DNA from 2 places in the Pseudomonas sp. GW821-FHT07G10 genome. Region 2 is predicted to be linked to the other one. Evidence: riboswitches for the same ligand, from Rfam matches in the RefSeq annotation. Region 2 holds a riboswitch; the other holds the start of a gene.
The links. Region 2 has a riboswitch for cobalamin ahead of AC07O1_RS28320 (CbtB domain-containing protein). Riboswitches for the same ligand answer to the same signal wherever they lie in the genome.
Positions count from the first base shown of each region.

Region 1: another riboswitch for cobalamin. It lies ahead of cobO (cob(I)yrinic acid a,c-diamide adenosyltransferase); the one in region 2 lies ahead of AC07O1_RS28320 (CbtB domain-containing protein).

Region 1 is NZ_JBWKQB010000033.1:38,145-49,930, forward strand. Features, by position in the region: gene purM (phosphoribosylformylglycinamidine cyclo-ligase) at 1-887, opposite strand, end outside; gene AC07O1_RS26265 (DUF2066 domain-containing protein) at 1,274-2,326, shown strand; gene AC07O1_RS26270 (AI-2E family transporter) at 2,362-3,432, shown strand; gene hda (DnaA regulatory inactivator Hda) at 3,666-4,370, shown strand; gene AC07O1_RS26280 (C40 family peptidase) at 4,584-5,204, shown strand; gene AC07O1_RS26285 (C40 family peptidase) at 5,371-5,904, shown strand; gene AC07O1_RS26290 (class I SAM-dependent methyltransferase) at 5,928-6,590, shown strand; gene AC07O1_RS26295 (hypothetical protein) at 6,698-7,282, opposite strand; cobalamin riboswitch at 7,440-7,675, shown strand; gene cobO (cob(I)yrinic acid a,c-diamide adenosyltransferase) at 7,753-8,364, shown strand; gene AC07O1_RS26305 (cobyrinic acid a,c-diamide synthase CobB) at 8,375-9,757, shown strand; gene bluB (5,6-dimethylbenzimidazole synthase) at 9,754-10,404, shown strand; gene cbiB (adenosylcobinamide-phosphate synthase CbiB) at 10,401-11,309, shown strand; gene cobD (threonine-phosphate decarboxylase CobD) at 11,302-11,786, shown strand, end outside.
Region 2 is NZ_JBWKQB010000041.1:27,350-39,135, forward strand. Features, by position in the region: gene AC07O1_RS28295 (fatty acid cis/trans isomerase) at 1-1,210, shown strand, start outside; gene nfuA (Fe-S biogenesis protein NfuA) at 1,311-1,895, shown strand; gene cobM (precorrin-4 C(11)-methyltransferase) at 2,099-2,845, opposite strand; gene AC07O1_RS28310 (cobalamin biosynthesis protein) at 2,927-3,340, opposite strand; gene AC07O1_RS28315 (CbtA family protein) at 3,337-4,038, opposite strand; gene AC07O1_RS28320 (CbtB domain-containing protein) at 4,050-4,244, opposite strand; cobalamin riboswitch at 4,345-4,573, opposite strand; cobalamin riboswitch at 4,763-4,976, shown strand; gene cobW (cobalamin biosynthesis protein CobW) at 5,071-6,150, shown strand; gene cobN (cobaltochelatase subunit CobN) at 6,154-9,927, shown strand; gene AC07O1_RS28335 (magnesium chelatase ATPase subunit I) at 10,089-11,096, shown strand; gene AC07O1_RS28340 (vWA domain-containing protein) at 11,021-11,761, shown strand.

The DNA.
Region 1 (11,786 bases), on a different contig from region 2:
TGCATTTCCACTTCGTCAACGTTGCCTTTCTCTTGCAGCCAGTCGAAGACAGCCGGGCGCTGCCAGCTGGCGACATCGACCACGGCCTGAGCGCCTTCAGGTAGAACGCGCGGGATGTTGTCGAGCAGGCCGCCACCGGTGATGTGGGCCATGGCTTTGACTGCGCCAGTGTCTTTGATCAGCTTGAGCAGGGGCTTTACGTAGATACGGGTCGGGGCCATCAGCAGGTCGGTCAGAGGTTTGCCGTCGAGCTGGATGTTTTCGATGTCTGCACCGGACACTTCGATGATCTTGCGGATCAGCGAGTAGCCGTTGGAGTGCGGGCCGGAAGACGGCAGGGCGAGCAGGGCATCGCCAGCGGCGACTTTCGAACCGTCGATGATTTCGGATTTTTCCACGACGCCGACGCAGAAACCGGCCAGGTCGTAGTCTTCACCTTCGTACATGCCCGGCATTTCAGCGGTTTCACCGCCGACCAGCGAGCAGCCGGACAACTCGCAACCTGCGCCGATACCGGTCACGACCTGGGTAGCGGTCTCGACATTCAGTTTGCCGGTGGCGTAGTAGTCGAGGAAGAACAGCGGTTCTGCGCCGCACACCACCAGATCGTTGACGCACATGGCGACCAGGTCGATGCCGATGCTGTCATGTTTATTCAGGTTCAACGCCAGACGCAGCTTGGTGCCGACGCCGTCGGTGCCGGAGACCAGAACCGGCTGTTTGTAGCCTGCCGGGATTTCGCAGAGGGCGCCAAAACCGCCCAGGCCGCCCATGACTTCCGGGCGCGCAGTGCGCTTGGCGACGCTCTTGATGCGTTCGACCAATGCTTCACCGGCGTCGATGTCTACACCGGCGTCCTTGTAGCTCAGGGAGGGTTGCTTGCTCATGATCCAGGCCTTTAGGGGGGATTCAGGGATATCGACCGAGTCCAGTGAGACCACTGAAAAAACCAATGCGCGATTGCCGCGCGAGTATTTCAGGGTGCCCAGCTGTTGCCGGTCTGCGAAGGCGCGCGATTTTATCAGGCTTGAGGGGCAGCGGCCATCCTCGGGCCGACGGGTAGGGACATATCGCGTTAAAAAAAGCTGTTATTGCTCGTGTTGGTAGCCTCGCTCGCAGCTGTATAAGGTATAGCCTTTAACCAGCTATCGTTATGACAGTGCAAAAACTTCCATCGGTCGTATGAATGTTTTGCGCAGGCGTGTGGTCACAGCCTTGCTCAATCGTGTTCATGCGGTCTGTTCCAGCCGCTTTTTTCCGTCGGGAATCTTCCATGCGTCTGTGTAAATTTCTATTTGTGGGTTGTTTGTCATTTGTCAGTCTGGCGAGTCATGCCGAAGCCCTTAGTGGTCTCTATCAAGTGCGCGAACCCGTCAGCGGTCAGACCCCGCAAGAGCGCGATCAAGCCACGCAAAAGGCTTTGGAGACTCTGGTGTTGCGCTTGACCGGTGATGCCAAAGCCGCGCAGGGCCCGGGGCTGGCGGCTATTCGCAAGGATCCGCAGCAGATCATCAGCCAATACGGCTATGACGCCGGGCCTCCTGAAAGCTTGAAAGTCGATTTCGATCCGGTCAGCACTGATCGCGCATTGCGTCAGGCAGGGTTGGCATTGTGGGGTAGCAATCGTCCGTCGATTCTCATTTGGTGGCTGAACGATTCGACCGAGGGCTCCAGCCTGGTGGGCGACGGCCAGGCCAGCGCCGAGCCGCTGCGCCGAGCAGCCCAGCACCGCGGTTTGCCACTGCGTTTGCCGTTGGGGGATCTGAGTGAGCAGATCGTCGGCACCGCACCGATTCTTGAAGGGACCGACCCGGCGCCGCTGTATGCAGCTTCGCAACGCTACGCCGCTGACGCCTTGCTGGCGGTACATGCCCGTCAGGAGGGTGGGCAGTGGCAGGCCAAATGGCGTCTGTGGCTAGGCGATCAGCGTGAACAGGGCAGTGTGCAGGGCGCCGATACCGCAGCTCTGGCCGATGCCGTTTTGCTGGCCGTCAGTCAGAAGCTGGCACCACGCTTCGTCGCCAGGCCGGGAGCGTCGACCGAGCAGCTGCTGGAGGTGCAAGGCATGACCCTGGAGCGCTACGCGGCGCTTGGGCATTTACTTGAGCCGTTTGGCGCGCAAGTGCAGCGTGTCGAGGGTGACAGAGTCATTTATCGGGTCAATGGCAGCGCCGAGCAATTGCGAGCGCAATTGGGGTTGGCGAAGCTGCAAGAGGTTCCCGCAGGTGTGTCGGTGGCGCCGGTAGCATCTGCTCAGCCAGCGATCGAAGGCACAGCGCCGGTTAGTGCTCCGGCACCAACCGCGCAACTGCGTTTCCGCTGGTAAGTTTTTCTTTCCTTATATAGAAGCTGGAGTGGTTCATGGCTGATACGCGTCGTTGGGTGTGGCTGGGTGGGGTCATCCTGCTGTGCGCGTTTGTGTATCTATTGCATCCGATCCTCTCACCGTTCCTGGTGGCGCTGCTGCTGGCCTATCTGTTCGACCCTCTGGTGGATCGGCTGGAAAAGCTCGGCCTCTCGCGAACCTGGGGCGTGGTGGCAGTGTTCGCGCTATTCACCTTGATCGTCATGACGTTGTTGCTGGTTCTTGTGCCCATGCTGGCCAAGCAGTTGTTCCGGCTGTATGAGCTGGCACCGCAAATGCTCGATTGGTTGCAGCACACGGCGATGCCTTGGGTGCAGTCGAAACTGGGGCTTGCAGAAGGTTTCTGGAAGTTCGACAAGGTCAAGGCTGCGATCAGTGAGCATATGGGGCAGACCACCGACATTGTCGGTGTGGTACTGAGTCAGGCAACGGCCTCCGGCCTGGCGTTGATCGCCTGGCTGGCTAACCTGGTGTTGATCCCGGTGGTCAGTTTCTACCTCCTTCGGGACTGGGATCTGATGATGGCCAGGATCCGTAGCCTGCTACCTCGCAATCGTGAAGAGCGTGCGGTGTCATTGGCAGGAGAGTGCCACGAAGTACTTGGGGCATTTGTTCGCGGTCAGTTGCTGGTGATGCTGGCCTTGGGTGTGATCTATGCAGCGGGCTTGATGCTGGTCGGGCTGGAGCTCGGGCTGTTGATCGGTCTGATTGCCGGCCTGGCGGCCATCGTGCCATACATGGGGTTTGTGATCGGGATTGGCGCGGCGTTGATCGTCGGGTTGTTTCAGTTTGGTGGTGACCTGTATTCGATGATTGGCATTGTCGCGGTGTTCATGGTCGGTCAGGCGTTGGAAGGCATGGTGCTAACGCCGTTGTTGGTGGGGGACCGGATAGGCTTGCACCCGGTGGCGGTGATCTTTGCGATCATGGCTGGCGGTGAGCTGTTTGGATTCACCGGGATCCTGCTGGCGTTGCCGGTGGCAGCGGTGATCATGGTGCTGGTGCGCCATGTGCATGATTTGTATAAAGATTCTGGCATGTACAGTGGTGTGGAAGATTCTGATTGAGATGCGCTGTCGATTAAGCGCCCAAGGCTGCCCGGCTCATTGCCGGGCAGGCCTGTAGGGTGTTCATGGCTGTCACATCCGCCGTCAAACAAACCCCGTCGGTACCCGTAAATTAACGCAAACCTTTGATTTTGCTTATGGTCTGCTGCATTGTGCGCCCGGCGTCACGGGTATAAACTTTGCAAACTTTACACAGAGGCCACTAACGGTTCGTTTGGAACTGTTCAGTCAGCATGAAACCGATTCAGCTGCCCCTAGGTGTGCGTCTGCGTGATGACGCCACCTTTATCAACTACTACCCAGGCGCCAATGCCGCTGCACTCGGCTATGTCGAGCGGCTTTGCGAAGCCGACGCCGGCTGGACCGAAAGCCTGATCTATCTCTGGGGCAAGGATGGCGTCGGGCGTACGCACTTGCTGCAAGCCGCTTGCTTGCGTTTTGAGCAAATGGGCGAGCCGGCGGTGTACTTGCCGCTGGCAGAGTTGCTGGATCGCGGTATCGAAATTCTCGACAACCTTGAGCAATACGAGCTGGTCTGTCTGGATGATCTGCAGGCGGTGGCGGGGCGAGCGGACTGGGAAGAGGCGCTGTTCCATCTGTTCAACCGTTTGCGTGACAGTGGTCGGCGTCTGCTGATCGCCGCTTCAACCTCTCCACGTGAATTGCCGGTGAAGCTGGCGGACTTGAAATCACGCTTGACCCTGGCGTTGATTTTCCAGATGCGTCCACTGTCCGATGAAGACAAGCTGCGAGCTCTGCAATTGCGTGCTTCGCGTCGTGGTCTGCACCTGACCGATGAGGTCGGGCACTTTATCCTCACTCGCGGCACTCGCAGCATGAGTGCGTTGTTCGAGCTGCTGGAACGTCTCGATCAGGCTTCGTTGCAGGCGCAACGCAAGTTGACCATTCCCTTCCTTAAAGAAACCCTGGGCTGGTAAAACCGCAGTCTGTAGCGCTTTTTTGGCACTTTCAAGGCGCCAGAAAACCCGCGCCAAGGATGCTTCCAGGGCGCGCGAGCGTTTATATTGGGCTTAAGGCCTTAGATGTAAACGAGAAACCGATAAGTCACATTTACATCGATTGAATTTGCAAATGAGGATGATAGAAGGCATAGTCGCGGCTTCTTTATATCTTCAGCCACGGTCGTGCCCATGCTAAAGCGCTTCGCACCCCTCGTGCCTCTCGCACTCGTCACCCTGTTGTTTGGTTGCGCTGCTCACTCCCCGGTGTCGCAACAGCAAGAACAACAGTTTAAAAATTCTGTTACTGCCCAGTCTTCCGCTGCTTACCGGGAAGAACTGGCGACTGAAAAAGAACTGGCCGACTTCGCCGGCAGCAAGCCGTACCAGCTGCCAGTTTTGGCCGACAGCATCCTTGAGCGTGGTATGTCTCTGATCGGTACCCGCTACCGTTTCGGTGGCACCTCCGAGGATGGCTTCGATTGCAGCGGCTTCATCGGTTATCTGTTCCGTGAAGAGGCGGGCATGAATTTGCCGCGCTCCACTCGCGAGATGATCAACGTTGACGCACCGCTGGTCGCTCGCAACAACCTCAAGCCCGGTGATCTGCTGTTCTTCAGCACCAATGGTCGCCGTGGCCGTGTCAGTCACGCGGGGATCTACCTGGGTGATGACCAGTTCATCCACTCCAGCAGCCGTCGTAGCGGTGGTGTTCGAGTCGATAACCTGGGCGACAGCTACTGGAGCAAGACCTTCATCGAAGCCAAGCGCGCACTCGCCATGGCCCCGACCACGGTCACTGCTCGCAAGTAATCAATCTTTTTGTAAGGTTAAGTTAAAGTCTTACTTGAAGTTTGACGCGTAGCCGCTAGAATCCTGACCTATTGTTGATAACCTAACCGCGCAAGCCCTGCTTACGCGGTTTTGTTTTCAGCCTCACGGCAGAGAAAGCCGCATCCAGATCAGGATTGTTCTGCATATGTCGACGTCGGCCCGCCTCGCCCTTCTCGTTTTCGCGGCACTGCTTAGTGCATGCGCCAGCCATACTCCGCCGCCAGCTCCGGTGGTTCGGCCTCCTGTTTTCGCATCCCCTCAAACCTATTCGCCTGCCGCTGAAGACGTGCTTTTCCGTGCGTTGGGCCTGGTGGGTACGCCTTATCGTTGGGGGGGTAATACGCCGGATTCGGGTTTTGATTGCAGTGGCCTGATCGGCTATGTCTATCGCGATGCAGCTGGCATCACTCTACCGCGTTCGACCCGCGAGATGATCGGCATGCGCGCTCAGGATGTCGACCAGAATGCACTGCAAACCGGCGATCTGGTATTTTTCGCCACCAATGGCGGCTCGCAAGTCAGTCACGCCGGGATCTATGTCGGCGAAGGCCGGTTTGTTCACGCGCCGGCCACTGGCGGAACGGTTAAGCTGGACAGTCTGTCCAAAACCTATTGGCAGAAAGCCTATCTAAGCGCCAAGCGGGTATTGCAGCCTGAGCATCTGGCGCGCAACCCTTAGGTCGCACCTTTGCAGAGGTTGTCATGACCGCTCGCACTCTCAATCTCGACGATTCCCTCTACAGCTATCTGCTGGATGTTTCCCTGCGCGAAACGCCGTTGTTGCGCCGCTTGCGTGACGAAACCCAGGCCTTGCCCATGGCCCGCTGGCAGGTGGCGCCCGAGCAGGGTCAGTTCCTCGCGTTGTTGGTCAAGCTGACCGGCGCCAGGCGTTTGCTGGAAGTCGGTACTTTCACCGGCTACAGCGCCTTGTGCATGGCCGCAGCCTTGCCGGATGACGGTACCTTGATTTGCTGTGATATCCCGGGTGATTACAACGCCACTGCACGCCGTTACTGGCAGGAGGCGGGTGTGGCGCAGCGAATTGATTTGCGTCTGGCGCCTGCACTGGAAACCCTGGCGCAGATCGAGCAGCAAGGGCAGGGTGGTCGTTTCGACTTGATCTTCATCGATGCTGACAAAGCCAACTATCCAGCCTATCTGGAGAGTGCCTTGCGTCTGCTGCGAAGTGGCGGTCTGGCGATTTTCGATAACACGCTGTGGAGCGGGCGGGTGCTTGAGGTGAATCCTGATAGTGAAGACACTCGAGCCATCCAGGCATTGAACCGCGCCTTGAAGGATGACTTGCGTGTCGACTTGTCACTGTTGCCGTTAGGCGATGGCCTGACGTTGTGCCGCAAACTGTAGGAGCACCGCTTGCTGGCAGTGGCGAGTTGCGGCTTGAGCATGCTGGTTCCCCTATGAGTGCACCGATGTAACCATAGAGAGGCGAAGCTGCCCGGTGGTTCAGCGTTTCAGCCGCGGGCTTCTTTGAATAGCACAGCGACGCCCGGATGATAGTTGCCTGCTTCATTGCGCAACTTGTGATAGGGGTAAGGAAAGTACCAGGCCACGGCGCAGGTATGTTCCTTTTGCAGATCGTCGACCATGTCCTGGAGTTCTTCGGGGGTGGCGCTGTGTTGGGGTTTGTGTGGCGCTACGAACAGGCAGCCGAGCTTCAGATCGCTGGCGTAGCTGATCTTCCTGGCATCGCTCACGGCGTCGAGCAGCGCTTGAGTGAGGTTCAGGTCATTGACCCGTGGCCAGCGCTGGGTGGCCTGGATGTAGACCCGTTCCTCATTGGTGGCGATGTAGAGGTCGGCACGTCCATTGCGGTCGCCGTCTTCCTGCTGTTTTCTCGTCGGGGTCTGTTCCAGTGTCACCATTTCCGACATCCAGGCGGCAGCCGAGAGCAGCCCAAGGTTGGCGTGTTCATCAAACCAATAAGGGGATTCGTTATCACCGCGTACCTGGATGTAGCGATCGATACATTCAAACCAGCGCTCCAGCACTGGGCGCAGGAATTCCAGCTTCGGATTGCTGATGATCATGCCTTGCATGTTGCCCACCTTTATTTTTGTGATGTTAGTGTTGTGGCTATTTGATATCACTGCTTTCAGTGTGGCACAAGATTGGCGTCAGTTTATTGAACGACGGCACATAATATCGCGGGCGAACGCCCCGGGTTTAATTGACGCTCCACCCCCAACCCTCTAACCTTCGCGACTTGTTTCAGGTGCTCTGTGACCCAAGGTCGACAGAGTGAAACAGGGAAGCCGGTGAGTGTGCGTTCTTTAACAGAACGGACAGCGATCCCGGCGCTGCCCCCGCAACGGTAAATGAGTCAAGGCTGCGCTTTTGGCCACTGTGTCGACTGTCGATACGGGAAGGCGTGCAGCTCGGCAGCGATGCCCCTCATGAGCCCGGAGACCGGCCTGATCCATCCAGCGGCATCACGGTGGGCGATGCCAGGCTTATGCCGTCTATTTCTATTCCTGCCCCCCCGTTATCGTTCCAACGGAGAGCTGCCATGACTGAATCCCCCGATCGTGACGAACGCCATCTGGCGCGTATGTTGCGCAAAAAAGCCGTGATCGACGAGCGTATTGCCAACTCGCCGAACGAGTGCGGGCTGCTGTTGGTCCTGACCGGCAACGGCAAAGGCAAGAGCAGTTCTGCCTTCGGCATGCTTGCACGGGCCATGGGCCACGGAATGAAATGCGGCGTGGTGCAGTTCATCAAGGGTCGCAACAGCACCGGGGAGGAGCTGTTCTTTCGACGCTTTCCCGAGCAAGTACGCTTTCACGTCATGGGCGAAGGCTTCACCTGGGAAACCCAGGATCGCCAGCGTGACATCGCCGCAGCCGAAGCGGCCTGGGAAGTGTCCCGTGAACTGCTGCGTGACCCGGCCATTGGCCTGGTGGTGCTTGACGAGCTGAATATCGCCCTCAAGCACGGTTATCTCGACCTGGACCTGGTTCTCAGCGATTTGCAGGCTCGCCCGCCAATGCAGCACGTGCTGGTAACCGGCCGCGGCGCCAAGCCCGAAATGATTGATCTGGCCGACACGGTTACCGAAATGGGCGTGCTCAAACATGCGTTCCAGGCCGGGATCAAAGCGCAAAAGGGCATTGAGCTGTGAGTATTGAAGCATGAGTGATGCACGTCATTGTCCGGCGGTATTGATCGCCGCACCGGCTTCCGGTCAGGGCAAGACCACCGTGACCGCCGCGCTGGCCCGCTTGCATCGCAATCAGGGGCGCAAGGTCCGGGTATTCAAGTGCGGTCCGGACTTTCTCGACCCAATGATTCTCGAGCGCGCCAGCGGCGCGCCGGTGTATCAATTGGACATGTGGATGGTCGGCGAACAAGAAAGCCGTCGACTGCTGTGGGAAGCGGCGGGCGAGGCTGACCTGATCCTGATCGAAGGCGTCATGGGTCTGTTCGACGGTACGCCGTCCAGCGCCGATTTGGCGCGGCACTTCGGCGTGCCGGTGCTCGCCGTGATCGACGGTACGGCCATGGCCCAGACGTTCGGTGCCCTGGCCTTGGGGCTGGCGCGCTATCAGGCGGACTTGCCGTTTGCCGGCGTTCTGGCCAACCGGGTTGGCACGTTGCGCCACGCGCAATTGCTCGAAGGCAGCCTGACCGAAGGCCTGCGCTGGTATGGCGCGCTGTCTCGCGAAACCGGGATCGAACTGCCGAGCCGCCACCTGGGCCTGGTGCAGGCCAGCGAACTGAATGATCTGGATCTGCGCCTCGACGCGGCGGCCGAAGCCTTGGCCAGCAGTTGTGAAGTGGCGTTGCCGCCGGCAGTCGGGTTCGCTGCGCCTGAGGTTGTCGTCGCCGAGCCATTATTGGCCGGTGTGCGGATTGCCGTGGCTCGCGATGAGGCATTTGCTTTCACCTACGGGGCGAGCCTGGACCTGCTACGGGCGATGGGCGCCGAGTTGCTGTTCTTTTCGCCGATCCATGATCGCGAACTGCCCGAGGCTGACAGCTTGTACCTGCCGGGCGGCTACCCGGAATTGCATCATGTTGCGCTGGCGGAAAACGCCACGATGCTGGCTGCGATCCGCGCGCACCACGCGGCCGACAAGCCGTTGCTGGCCGAGTGTGGCGGCATGTTGTATCTGCTCGACTCCCTGACCGATGTCGACGGTCAGCGCGCCGAACTGGTGGGGTTGCTCGCCGGCGAAGCGGTGATGCAAAAGCGTCTCGCGGCGTTGGCCTTGCAGGCGGTTGATCTGCCAGAGGGCTCATTGCGCGGCCACACCTATCATCACTCGCTGACCAGTACAGCGCTTGAGCCGATAGCCCGGGGCCTGAGCCCTAACGGTGGGCGTGGCGCCGAAGCGGTCTACCGTGACGGTCGAATGACCGCTTCCTATGTGCACTTCTATTTCCCTTCCAATCCCTCTGCGGTGGCCGCACTTTTTGCGCCTGGCTCGCAAACCGCTATCGCGAGCAAGCTCGCTCCCACACTAGATCGTGTACTTCCTGTAGGAGCGAGCTTGCTCGCGAAGAGGCCATGACCGACAACGCCTTTAGTCCGGCCGAACGTGAGGCTGTTTATCGCGTGATCGGCGAACGCCGCGACATGCGTCACTTTGCTGGCGGCACCGTTGAGCCCGAACTGCTCAGGCGTCTGCTCGAGGCCGCCCATCAAGCTCCAAGTGTGGGCCTGATGCAGCCGTGGCGGTTTATCCGCATCACCGACCGCCCGTTGCGCAGCAAAATTCAGCAACTGGTCGAAGAAGAACGTGTACGCACTGCCGAGGCCTTGGGCGAACGCTCCGACGACTTCATGAAATTGAAAGTCGAAGGCATCAACGATTGCGCTGAAGTGCTGGTCGCCGCGCTGATGGACGATCGCGAGCGGCATATCTTTGGGCGCCGGACCTTGCCGGAGATGGACATGGCGTCGTTGTCCTGTGCCATTCAGAATCTCTGGCTGGCGTCCCGCGCCGAAGGCTTGGGGATGGGCTGGGTGTCGCTGTTCGAGCCCCAGGCGCTGGCCGACTTGCTGGGTCTGCCGGCCGGGGCCAAACCGCTGGCGGTATTGTGCCTGGGTCCGGTCACGGCGTTTTATCCGGCCCCCATGTTGGTGCTTGAAGGCTGGGCGCAGCCGCGCCCGCTGAGTGAATTGCTGTATGAGAATTATTGGGGAGTGAGTCAATGAGTGTGGCGTTGTTGAGTGCCGCCGCGGTCGCGCTGGATGCGCTGCTGGGCGAACCCAGGCGCTGGCATCCGCTGGTGGCGTTCGGCCGTTTTGCCGATCGCATCGAGCAACGTTTCAACTCCGGCGGTCGTGGCTGGCGCAGTCACGGCGTCACCGCCTGGGTCCTGGCGGTGTTGCCGCTGACTCTATTGGTGACCGCCTTTGCCTGGCTGCCGTATATCGGTTGGCTGGTCGAGATCCTCGCGTTGTATTGCGCCCTTGGCTTGCGCAGCCTTGGCGAGCATGTCAAGCCGGTCGCTCAGGCTCTGCGCAGCGATGACCTGGAGCAAGCACGACGTCGAGTGGGCTATCTGGTCAGCCGTCAGACCAGTGAGCTTGATTCCACGGAAGTCGCCCGGGCCGCCACTGAGTCGGTGTTGGAAAACGGTAGCGATGCGGTGTTCGCTGCGTTGTTCTGGTTTGCCGTCGCCGGCGCACCGGGCGTGGTGCTATATCGCCTGAGCAATACGCTGGACGCGATGTGGGGCTATCGCAATGAACGCTTCGAACGCTTTGGCTGGGCGGCGGCGAAGATCGACGATGCTCTTAACTATATTCCTGCTCGCCTGGTTGCCCTGACCTACGCGCTCTTGGGCAAGACCCGTCTGGCGCTGAAGTGCTGGCGGACTCAGGGACCCACCTGGGACAGCCCGAACGCAGGTCCGGTAATGGCAGCGGGCGCGGGGGCCTTGGGCGTTGAGTTGGGCGGGGCAGCGATCTACCACGGTGAACTGCACCAGCGTCCGCAACTGGGTGAGGGCGTGCCGGCTGATGCCAACTCCATCGACCGTGGCTGGCAACTGGTGCAGCGCGGGGTGTGGTTATGGTTGCTGATTTTCTGCGTGGGAGCTGAGCTCTATGCTTGAGCACGGCGGACGGTTGCGCAAGGCCGCGCTGCAATACGGCATTGCCGAAGCGGATTGGCTGGACCTGTCCAGTGGCCTTGCGCCTTGGCCGTGGCCGGTACCGCAGATCCCTCTGCGGGCCTGGGCGCGTTTGCCGGAAACCGATGATGGTCTTGAGCAAGCCGCCTGCGATTACTACGGCGCGACTCAAGTGCTACCGGTTCCGGGCTCGCAAGCGGCGATCCAGTTGCTGCCGCGATTACGCCGTGCCGGCAAGGTTGGCGTGCTCTCGCCCTGTTACGCCGAGCATGCCGAGGCATGGCGCCGCTGCGGCTACATCGTGCGTGAGGTGCTGGAGCAGGAAGTAGACTTCTTTCTCGACCACCTTGACGTGCTGGTGGTGGTCAACCCGAATAACCCCACCGGCCTGAGCCTGACCCCGGATCGGTTACTCGACTGGCATGCTCGACTGGCGCAACGCGGCGGCTGGCTGGTGGT
Region 2 (11,786 bases):
CCGAGGGCAGATTGCTACTGACGTGATCCGCGACAACTTCTGGGCGTTGTTCCAGGCGCCGGAACATGACCTGTACATCACCAACCGCAACTACCGCACTAAGGCAACGCCGTTGCTGGCGATGCCGGGACAAAATGATGATGTCGGCAGTGTCTTGACCCTGTGGCACAATTATCGCGACAAGCGCAACGAATACGAAGCCTTGCGCCGGGACACCTACGCCGATGCGCCAGCACCGAGCTGGTCGACCCTGTGGGCCGGCAACGACAACGCCTTGCTGAGCATTTTCCGCCACTTCGACAGCGCCTCGGTGAACAAAGGCTTGATCGGTGACGTACCGCAAACGATGTGGCTGTTCGACTATCCGTTGCTGGAACGCACGTATTATCAGTTGGCGGTCAATTTCGATGTATTCGGAAACGTTTCCCACCAGGCCCAGACCCGTCTGTATTTCGACCTGATCCGCAACGGCGCCGAGCAGAACTTCCTGCGCCTGATGCCGGCCGATTCCCGGGACGATTATCTCGACGATTGGTACCAGAGCAGCGGCAAGATCAAGATGTGGCTGGACTATGAAAGCATCGACAACGACAAACGCACCGCACTGAAGCTGGATGAAAAGGACCCGAAGCGCGATTTCGCCAACCAACTGCTGGCGCGCTACGGTGACTTGAACGCCAGGCCTGACCCGATCAATCGCTGTGACGGCGCGTATTGCTCACGGCCGAATATCGATCCGGCCCTGCAAGACGCCGAACAGGCCTTGAGTCGCCTGGTCTCGCGCCCGGCCGCGGGGCTTCGGGTCATCGATCAGTTGCCAGAGGCCACGATGCTGCGCATCGAGACCAAAAGCGGCAAGCGTGAGGTCTACAGCCTTCTGCGCAACCGCGCCCACAGTAACGTGGCGTTCCTGCTCGGCGAGGCGCTGCGTTATCAACCCGGGTTGGATACGTTGACGATTTATCCAGGCGTACTCAGCAGCTATCCGAACTTCATCTTCAACATCCCGGCCGAGCAGGTTCCCGAGTTTGTTGCGCGAATGGAGAGCGCCAAGGATGCTGATCACTTCGAGAAAATCGTTGATCGCTGGGGGATTCGTCGCAGCCATCCACAGTTCTGGCAGTACTTCCATGACCTGACCGAGTACATTCGCGCAACCGAGCCGGTGGAAGCGGGCGTGCTGGACATGAACCGCTACGAGAACCTGTAATCGATGGTGAGGATGGCCGGTTCTTTCCCGACAAAAATACTAGGACTTTGTCCGGCGCGATGATTGGCGTAAACTGCGTCCAAGCCTGCGAGGAGTTTCCATGACCGCTATTACCATTACCGATGCTGCCCACGATTATCTGGCTGATCTGCTTTCCAAGCAGAACACCCCGGGAATCGGCATCCGAGTCTTTATTACCCAGCCTGGCACCCAATACGCCGAAACCTGTATTGCCTATTGCAAGCCGGGCGAAGAAAAACCGGAAGATACCGCGCTGGGGCTCAAAAGCTTCACCGCTTATATCGATTCCTTCAGCGAAGCCTTTCTGGACGATGCCGTGGTTGATTACGCCACCGATCGTATGGGCGGCCAACTGACCATCAAGGCGCCAAACGCCAAAGTTCCGATGGTCAACGCTGACAGCCCGGTGAACGAGCGCATCAACTATTACCTGCAAACCGAAATCAACCCGGGGCTGGCCAGCCACGGCGGTCAGGTCAGCCTGATCGATGTGGTTGAAGACGGTATCGCCGTGCTGAAATTCGGCGGTGGTTGCCAGGGCTGCGGCCAGGCTGATGTCACCTTGAAGGAAGGCATCGAGCGCACACTGCTTGAGCGTATTCCGGAACTTAAAGGTGTACGCGACGTCACCGACCATACGCAGAAAGAAAACGCCTACTACTAAGGTGTTCGCTGCAAACAGAAAAAACGGCGCCCCGTGAGCGCCGTTTTTTTATGCCTGGGATTTGAGGTGGCCATTACATGGCCCTCGTATTGATCGTTCCCATGCTCCGCGTGGGAATGCAGCCCGGGACGCTCCGCGTCCCAGAAGCTGACGCAGAGCGTCCGTTGAGGTGTTCCCACGCACGAGCGTGGGAACGATCATGTTCAGGGTCTGTACAAATGCGCATGCCCGGCACGATACAGCGACGATTCACTGAAATTGTCGCTGGCCAGCACCCGACCCACCAGGATGAGCGCGGTACGACGAAATCCCTTTGCCTGAACCTTTTCAGTAATATCAGCCAATGTGCCCACCACCCAATCCTGATCCGGCCAGGTGGCGCGATGAATCACTGCAATCGGGCAGTCCAGGCCATAGTGCGGGACCAGTTCGGCGATGATTTTCTCCAGATGATTGACCCCCAGATGAATCGCCATGGTTGCTCCATGCTGTGCCAGGCTGCCGAGTTCTTCCCCGGCCGGCATCGCCGTTTTGTCGGCATAGCGGGTCAGAATCACGCTCTGGGACACGTCCGGTAGCGTCAGCTCCGCCCCCAGCAGGGCCGCGCAGGCTGCGGTTGCCGTCACGCCAGGGATGATTTCAAAGGGAATATTCAACTCGCGCAAATAGCGAATCTGCTCGCCAATTGCGCCGTACAGGCTCGGATCGCCGGAATGCACCCGGGCCACGTCCTGACCTTTGCCATGGGCGGTCTTGATCAATTCAATGATCTGCTCCAGGTGCAATTCTGCGCTGTTGATCACCTGGTCGGCCTGGTGGCCTTCCAGCACGGCAGCGGGCACCAGCGAGCCGGCATAGATGATGACCGGGCAACTGCGGATCAGCCGCTGGCCTTTGACGGTGATCAGTTCCGGGTCGCCGGGACCTGCGCCGATAAAGTAGACGGTCATGGCTGTTTCCTGTGCAAAGTCGTGTCGGCAATGCTTCAGATGAAGATTGCTCATGATCAAGGGCGGGGATTATCGGGGATTTTACGGCGCAGATGCCAATGCAAAGGTGGCCTGGGCGTATTTCTGTCGCGAGATCAGCAGTTTGGCCGGGCTTTGCGTCAGATGCTCGGCCAGTGCCAGCGCAGCGCTTTCGGCCACGCCATAGCAACCGGTGCGTTCAAAGGCGATCTCTGAGCGATGACTCAGTTGTGGCTCATAGGCGGCAAGTTGCGCACTGCTGAAGAATGTCAGCGGCAATGCCAATTGTGCAGCCAGCTCAAGCAGGCCAGGCTCCTCTCGTTTCAGGTCGATACTGGCCAGGGCCTGGATCGCTTGCAGATCGATGTGGTGAGCCTGCAACGCCTGATCGAGCAACGCCTGTAGCGTGGCGGCGGGGCAGCCACGCTGGCAGCCCAGGCCGACCACCAGGGTCGGCGCTGTGCTGATGTCAGTCATGCGCGGTATTGGCCTTCGCTTTTGCGACGGAACAACCAGGCGCTGATCAGGCCCAGGGCCAGCCAGAACGCCGCGTTGGTCAGTTGCGAAGCGATTTTGAATTGTGCTTCGAGCGCTTCCGGCGCCAGGCTGGAATGCACCTGCGGTTGCGGCGCGCCAATGATGTGCGGTACCGCCAGAATTGCCACGCCGAGAATCTTCAATAGCCAGTGTTTGCCAAACACGATCAGCGCAATGCCGACAGCGGTGGACGCCGCGGTCCCGGCCCACCAGGTCTGCCGTTGCAGCAGGTCAGCGGCGGCAGTGCCGGGCAGCTCCGGCGGCAGGCCCATGGTCGGTGCCAGGCAGAAGGTCGCGTAACCGGCCAGGCCCCAGAGCAAACCTTCGGACGTGCGACCCGGAGCGCGCAGGGTATAGAGACCCGCAAGCATCAGGGCGAAACCGACGGCCACCACCAGATTGCCACCGGTGGTCGAGAGCACGCGCTGCCAGCCGTCCTCCGGCTCCCAGGCTTCGGCATCGTGGGTATGACCGGCCATGGCGCCTTCAGCGTGTTCGTGAACTTCGGCGGCCGGGGCCTTTTCATAGGTTTCCGCCTGGAGAATCAGCGGCGCGACCCAGAAGCTTTGCAGCAAGGTCAGCAACAAGGCCGCGAGCAGCCCTGTGAAACCCGCGGTTTGCGCAATACGCTTGATCATGTCAGCAGGTCTCAATGGCACGGAAAAGCGGAGCTGTGACGGGTGTCGTGGGCGGCGTTGTGCACCGCTTCGATATGCGAGAAACCGGCGAAATACACCAGGCACGCGCCCAGAATCGATGCGCCGATGGCGGCAATCAGACGTTGGCTCAGGGTGGACGTGGTGCTGGCGGTGCCTGCGTGGCGGGTGCTGCTGATGATCGACATGGCGCTTCCCTCTGATGTGTCAGCGGGTGAATCGAGCGCATGAAAACCCCTGCGAGACAGGCTCGCAGCGGTTCAAACAGCGCCCGCCCACCGCGGGTTTGTTATTTCAGTATTGCGGGCCGGTCTCCGGGCTCACGAGGGGTTTGGGCCAGCGCCTTCACCTGCAAGAGTCGCCTTCCCATGCCGAACTGCTGGCACAGTGGATCTGACTCTTCGCTCGCTTACCGTTGCGGGGGCAGCACCGGACTGATCAAGGCTTTGAGTAAAGCACATGACTCACCGGTTTCCCGTTTCACCCTGTGAAGGGCACCCGTAACAAGTTGCGTAGGAGAGCATGGGCGGGGGATGAGAGTCAATTGGCAAGGTTTCTCACTTGTTGGACCGAGGCGCTTCCATCGCGAGCAAGCTCGCTCCTACAAGGGGACCGCGATTGAATGTAGGAGCGAGCTTGCTCGCGATGGCGTCGTCACAGTCACCATAGATCTCTGTCCGGACATTGACCCGCCCCCAAGCGATGCGTAGCCTTGCGCTTTCGAGGTTCTTCGGCACTCTCGCCGAAGCTAAGAAGGGAACGCGGTCAATGCCGCGGCTGCCCCCGCAACTGTGAACGGTTCCGTTTCTGCCATGCCACTGCACCCTCTATCCATAGAGCGAGCGGGAAGGCGTAGAAATCGCCAGTCGAAAGACCGGCAGGCCGTCAGCCAGGAGACCTGCCTCGTACCAGATTCTCACTACAACCGGGCGGGGTGATCCGGTGGCGAAATCTTCCGCGCCCATCGGTGTGGTTGTCGTCCCGTATGCCCGCCACCTTGCCAAAGGGCATCCGATGAAAACACTGGCCAAACTTCCCGTCACCATCGTCACCGGCTTCCTCGGCTCGGGCAAAACCACCTTACTGCGGCATATGCTTGATAACGCCCAGGGCCGCCGCATCGCGGTGATCGTCAACGAATTTGGCGAGCTGGGCATCGACGGCGAAATTCTCAAGCAATGTTCCATCGGTTGCACTGAAGAAGAGGCCAGCGGCCGGGTCTATGAACTGGCCAACGGTTGCCTGTGCTGCACCGTTCAGGAAGAGTTCTTCCCGGTGATGCGCGAGCTGGTTGCCCGTCGTGCCGACCTGGATCACATCCTCATCGAAACCTCTGGCCTGGCGCTGCCCAAACCGCTGGTGCAAGCCTTCCAGTGGCCGGAAATCCGCAGTGCCTGCACTGTCGATGCAGTGATCACGGTGGTCGACAGCCCGGCCGTGGCCGCCGGCACCTTCGCTGCGTTCCCGGATCAAGTCGACGCCCAGCGCAAGCTCGACCCGAACCTGGACCACGAATCACCGCTGCACGAACTGTTCGCCGACCAGCTGGCCAGTGCCGACCTGGTGATCCTCAACAAAGCCGACCTGATCAGCCCTGAAGACCTGGCCAAAGTGCGCCTGGAAGTCGCCGAAGAACTGCCGCCAGCAGTAAAAATCATCGAAGCCAGCAGCGGTCGCTTGCCTCTGGAGGTTTTGATTGGTCTGGGCGCCGGTTCCGAAGAGCATATCGACAGCCGTCACAGCCACCACGACCATCACCACGACGGTGATGCCGATAGTGAAGGGCATGATGACCATGACCACGACGCCTTCGATTCCATTTCCATCGAGCTGCCCCAGGCCGACGAAAGCCTGCTGCTGGATGCCCTGACCCAGCTGGTGGTTCAGCACGGCATTCTGCGGGTCAAAGGCTTCGCGGCGGTTGCGAACAAGCCGATGCGCTTGCTGATCCAGGGCGTGGGCACGCGCTTCGACAGACATTTCGACCGTGCCTGGCGCGCCGATGAGCCGCGTGCAACGCGCCTGGTGCTGATTGGCCAGGAACTGGATGCCGCTCTGATCGAAGCGCAATTGCGCGCCGCACTCGGCGCCTGAGCCATGCACCTGCTCAGGACCCAGCCCGGCGGTTTCGTGTCGGATGACAACATTGCCGACCTTGGACAAACCCCCGCCGAGCTGGTGATCCTGTGCAGCGGCGATTCCAGCCTGGCGCTGCTCGCCGAAGCCGCGCAGCAATTGCCGGACGACTACCCGAGCCTGCGTCTGGCCAACCCGATGCAGGTACAGAACCACGCCTCGGTCGACCTGTACGTCGACGAAGTCTTGCGTCACGCCAAAGTCATTCTGATCTCGCTGCACGGCGGGATCGGTTATTGGCGTTACGGCATCGAGCGTCTGGTGCAGCTGGCCGAGAAGGGCGTGCAACTGATTCTGGTGCCCGGCGACGATCGTCCCGACCCGGAACTGAGCGACCTGAGCACGGTGGTCGCCGAAGACCGCGATCGGCTTTGGCACTTCCTGCGTCAAGGTGGTTTGGGCAACGCGCTGGAGCTGTATCGCTGCCTGGCCAGTCGCTGGCTGGATCGCGATTACCCATGGGCCGAACCACAAATCCTGCCGCGTACGGCGATTTACCATCCGCGCAAAAGCAGCGCCACGCTCAGCGATTGGCGAGCCGACTGGCACGCCGATCAGCCCGTGGCGGCGGTGTTGTTCTATCGCTCGCACCTGCAGGCGGCGAACACCGGTTTCATCGATGTTTTCTGCCAGCGCTTGCAGGCGGCGGGGCTTAACCCGTTGCCGATTGCGCTGGCCAGTTTGAAAGAGCCTGGCTGCCTGGCGGTGGTCGAGGACTGGCTGGACGAGGTCGAGGCTGGGGTGATTCTGAACACCACCGGTTTTGCCCAGTCCAGCCCTGAAGCGCCGCATCTGCGGCCTTTCCGGCGTAATATCCCGGTGATACAGGCGATCTGCGCCCAGGACAACGAGCCGAGTTGGCGCGCCAGCGAGCAGGGCCTCGGGCCGCGAGACCTGGCCATGCATATCGCTTTGCCGGAGCTGGACGGGCGCATCATCAGTCGGCCCATCAGCTTCAAGGACCTGGCCTGGCGCAGCGAGCGCAGTCAGTCCGATGTGGTCTGCTACCGACCTGCGCCTGCGCGTATGGATTTTGTCGCCGAACTGGCGCGGCGCTGGATTGATCTGGCGCGGGTACCGAACGGCGAAAAGCGTATCGCGCTGATTCTTGCCAACTACCCGACCCGCGATGGTCGGATCGGCAACGGCGTGGGCCTCGACACCCCGGCCGCTGCGCTGAATATTCTGCGGGCGCTGCACGCTGAGGGCTATCCGCTGCCGGCGCAACTGCCTGAAAGTGGCACAGCGCTGATTCAGCAATTGCTCGGCGGGGTCAGCAATGATCTGGAGAGCATCGACCAGCGGCCATGCCAGCAAAGCCTGGCACTGGACGACTATTTTTCGATGTTCAACGCCTTGCCCGAAGCCAATCGCAACGCGGTGCTTGAGCGCTGGGGCGCGCCTGAAAGCGATCCGATGTTCCGCGGCGGGCGGATGATGATCGCAGGTCTGCGTTTTGGCCTGACTTTCGTTGGCATTCAACCGGCGCGGGGCTATCAGGTCGACCCGAGCGCGGTCTATCACGACCCCGACCTGGTGCCGCCTCATGGCTATCTGGCGTTCTATTTCTGGTTGCGACAAACCTACGGCGTCCACGGGGTAATTCACGTCGGCAAGCACGGCAACCTCGAGTGGTTGCCGGGCAAGGGCGTTGGTCTTTCGGAAAACTGCTGGCCGGATGCGCTGCTGGGGCCATTGCCGAACATCTATCCGTTTATCGTCAATGACCCGGGTGAGGGCGCCCAGGCCAAGCGTCGCACCCAGGCGGTAATCATCGATCACCTGATGCCGCCGTTGACCCGCGCTGAAACCTACGGCCCGCTGCGCGATCTCGAGTTGCTGGCCGACGAGTATTACGAAGCGCAGTTGCTTGATCCACGCCGAGCCCGGGAGTTGCAGCGCGACATTCTGAAACTGGTGCGCGAAACCCGGATCGACCGCGAACTGCAACTGGACGAAAAGCTCGACAGCGACGCTGACGCGGCGATCTGGCTGCCGCGTCTGGACACCTATTTGTGCGACTTGAAGGAGTCGCAGATCCGCGATGGCTTGCATGTGTTCGGCGAGTCGCCAACCGGCCGCTTGCGCATCGATACCCTGTTGGCGTTACTGCGTATTCCCCGTGGCGATGGACGCGGTGCGCAGTCGAGTTTGTTGCGAGCCTTGGCCAAGGCCTTCGAACTGGGTTTCGATCCGCTGGACTGTGTGTTGGCTGATCCCTGGACCGGACCGCGACCGGTTGAACTGCAAACGCTGAGCAATGAGCTTTGGCGCACCACCGGCGATAGCCGTGAGCGCCTCGAGCTGTTTGCCGCGCAGTTGATCGAGCGGGTGTTAAGCGCTGATGTCGACACGTTGAACGAACCGGGCTGGGCCGAGGTGAAGGCAATCATCGATAGCCTGCGCGAAGTCGTTGCGCCGCGTCTGGACGCCTGTGGCCCGGCAGAAATGCGCGGTCTGCTGGATGCCCTGAGCGGACGTTTCGTTCCGGCGGGCCCCAGCGGTGCGCCGAGCCGCGGGCGGCTGGATGTATTGCCCACCGGGCGTAACTTTTTCTCGGTGGACGTGCGTAACCTGCCGACCACCACTGCCTGGCGTATCGGCTTTCAGTCGGCGAACCTGATTCTTGAGCGGCATTTGCAGGATCACGGCGACCACCTGCGTCAGCTTGGGCTTTCGGTCTGGGGCACGGCGACCATGCGTACCGGCGGTGACGATATCGCCCAGGCCATGGCGTTGATGGGTGTGCGTCCGGTGTGGGCCACGGGCAGTCAGCGGGTCGACGATTTCGAAATCCTGCCTCTGAGCCTGCTGGACCGGCCGCGGGTTGATGTCACCTTGCGGGTTTCCGGGTTCTTCCGCGACGCCTTCGCCAACCTGATCCGTTTGTTCGATGCGGCGGTGCAGGCCGTTGCCGCGCTGGAGGAGCCGGATGACATGAATCCGCTGGCGGCCAAGGTCCGCAGTGATCGTGAAGCACTGTTGCAGTCCGGGCTGGATGAGGACGCCGCAACGCGTCAGGCCGGCTGGCGAATATTCGGCGCCAAACCCGGCGCCTATGGCGCGGGCGTACAGGGCGCCATCGACGGTCGCTTGTGGCAAAGCCGCGAAGACCTGGCTGAGGTCTATCTGAATTGGGGCGGCTACGCCTATGGCGGTTCCGATGAAGGCACCGCGGCGCGCGAGCAATTCGCTCAGCGTTTGAGTCAGGTTCAGGCAGTGCTGCAAAACCAGGACAACCGCGAGCATGACTTGCTCGATTCCAATGACTATTACCAATTTCAGGGCGGCATGCTCGCCGCCGTGGAAAGCCTCGGCGGTGAGCCGGTCGCAAGCTACCATGGCGACCACAGCCAGCCCGATCTGCCGAAGATCCGCACCTTGAAGGAAGAGCTGAACCGGGTGATCCGTTCCCGGGCGGCGAACCCGAAGTGGATCGAAGGGGTCAAGCGTCACGGCTATAAAGGGGCTTTCGAACTGGCGGCGACCGTGGATAATCTGTTCGCGTTCGACGCCACCACGCAGTTGATCGACGATCATCAGTACGCCTTGCTGGCCGATGCCTATTTGCTCGATCCCGCGACCCGTGATTTTGTCCGGCAGCACAACCCGCATGCCCTGCGCGACATGACCGAACGCATGCTCGAAGCCCAGCAGCGCGGAATGTGGAGCGACCCGGGTGAGTATCGTGAGGCGCTGGAGAACTTGCTGCTGGATATAGAAGAAGACACCTGACCTGGAGTGAGCACCGATTGTTCCCACGCTCTGCGTGGGAATGCAGCCCGTGACGCTCTGCGTCACATCAAGCGCCGAACGCGGAGCGTCCGTTGAGGCATTCCCACGCAGAGCGTGGGAACGATCACAACAAAAGAACCCGACCCAATTGAGACCCCAACATGAGTGACACCCCACATTTTCCACTCTGCGCCGTGGTCGGTGCTGATGCCTTGAAGCTGGCACTGTGCTTGACGGCTATCGATCCGAAGATTGGCGGCGTGCTGATCGAAGGCCCGCGTGGCATGGCCAAGTCGACCCTGGCCCGTGGTCTGGCGGACCTGTTGGCCAGCGGGCAATTTGTCACCTTGCCGTTGGGTGCCACTGAAGAACGCCTGGTGGGTACGCTGGATCTGGACGCGGCCCTTGGCGAAGGCCGGGCGCAGTTTTCTCCCGGCGTGCTGGCCAAGGCCGACGGCGGGGTGTTGTATGTCGATGAAGTGAATCTGTTGCCCGACCATCTGGTGGACTTGCTGCTGGACGTGGCCGCCAGCGGCATCAACCTGATTGAGCGTGACGGGATTTCCCATCGGCATTCGGCGCGGTTCGTGCTGATCGGCACCATGAACCCGGAAGAAGGCGAATTGCGCCCGCAGTTGCTCGACCGTTTTGGCTTGAACGTCGCCTTGAGCGGGCAGACGGCGCCGACTGAACGTGGCCAGATCATCCGTCGTCGGCTGGACTTCGACAGCGATCCGCAGGCGTTTTGTGCGCAGTGGGAAAGCCAGCAACATGCGCTGCGCGAACGCTGCCAGCAGGCGCGCTCGGCCTTGGCCAGCATTCCCCTCGATGATCAGGCCTTGGCACACATTACCGAGCGCTGCTTTGCCGCTGGTGTCGATGGGCTGCGTGCCGATCTGGTCTGGCTGCGCGCGGCTCGCGCCCATGCCGCTTGGCGAGGCGTGCAGGCGATTACCGAAGAAGATATCGACGCGGTGGCCGAGTTTGCCTTGCGCCATCGTCGCCGCGAGCATTCGCCGCCTGCGCCAAGCCAGGCCAACGCGCCACAGTCTCAATCTGCACAGAATCCCAACCCGACCGAAGGCCAGGGCCAATGGGGCGAAATGCCTGCACCTGCGTTGCCGGTCGGCGCTCGACGAGAAGTCCCGAGCTGGCCAAAAAAGCCCTAGGCATTCGCCCTCGATCTGATGCGGGGGCGGATGCCAGGCCCCGTGCGGGACGGCTGGACAATGGCAGGCAGGGCAAGAGTCGTGCGGCGCGCAACGGTTCAATCAATTGGCCCGGCACCTTGCTCAATGGCCGTCCGAACCAGCGTGAGGATTTGCTTTACCGTCTGCGCAGCCGTTCGCCCCATGAGCTGTGGCTGGTGATCGTCGACGCCTCGGCCTCGACTCGCCGTCATCAGGCCCTGAGCGACGCCAAAGGATTGTTGGCGCAGCTGTTCGATGACGCCTACCGGCACCGGGCGCGCCTGGCGTTGCTGACTGCCAGTGGCCACTCGCCGAAATGGCAGGTGCAAGGCCTGAAAGCTTCGAGCGGTCTGCGAGGCTGGCTTGATGCGTTGGGGGCGGGTGGTGGCACGCCGTTGCTGGCGGCTCTGGAGCAAGCGAGCGAGTGGCTGGCACTCCGGCAAAAGCGCTTTGCGGCGGAGCAGCAGCGGCTGTTGCTGTTGACTGACGGCCGCTTGAAGAACTGGCCGGCGCTGCCGATGCTCAATTGTTCAGGATTGTTGGTGGACATCGAGAGAGGTCCGATTCGGCTTGGGCGGGCCAGGGAGCTGGCGACGCAGTTGCAGGCGGATTATCGGCATATTGATGATTTGCTGCCGGGTTGAAATCTCCATGCCCTGAAACACAAAA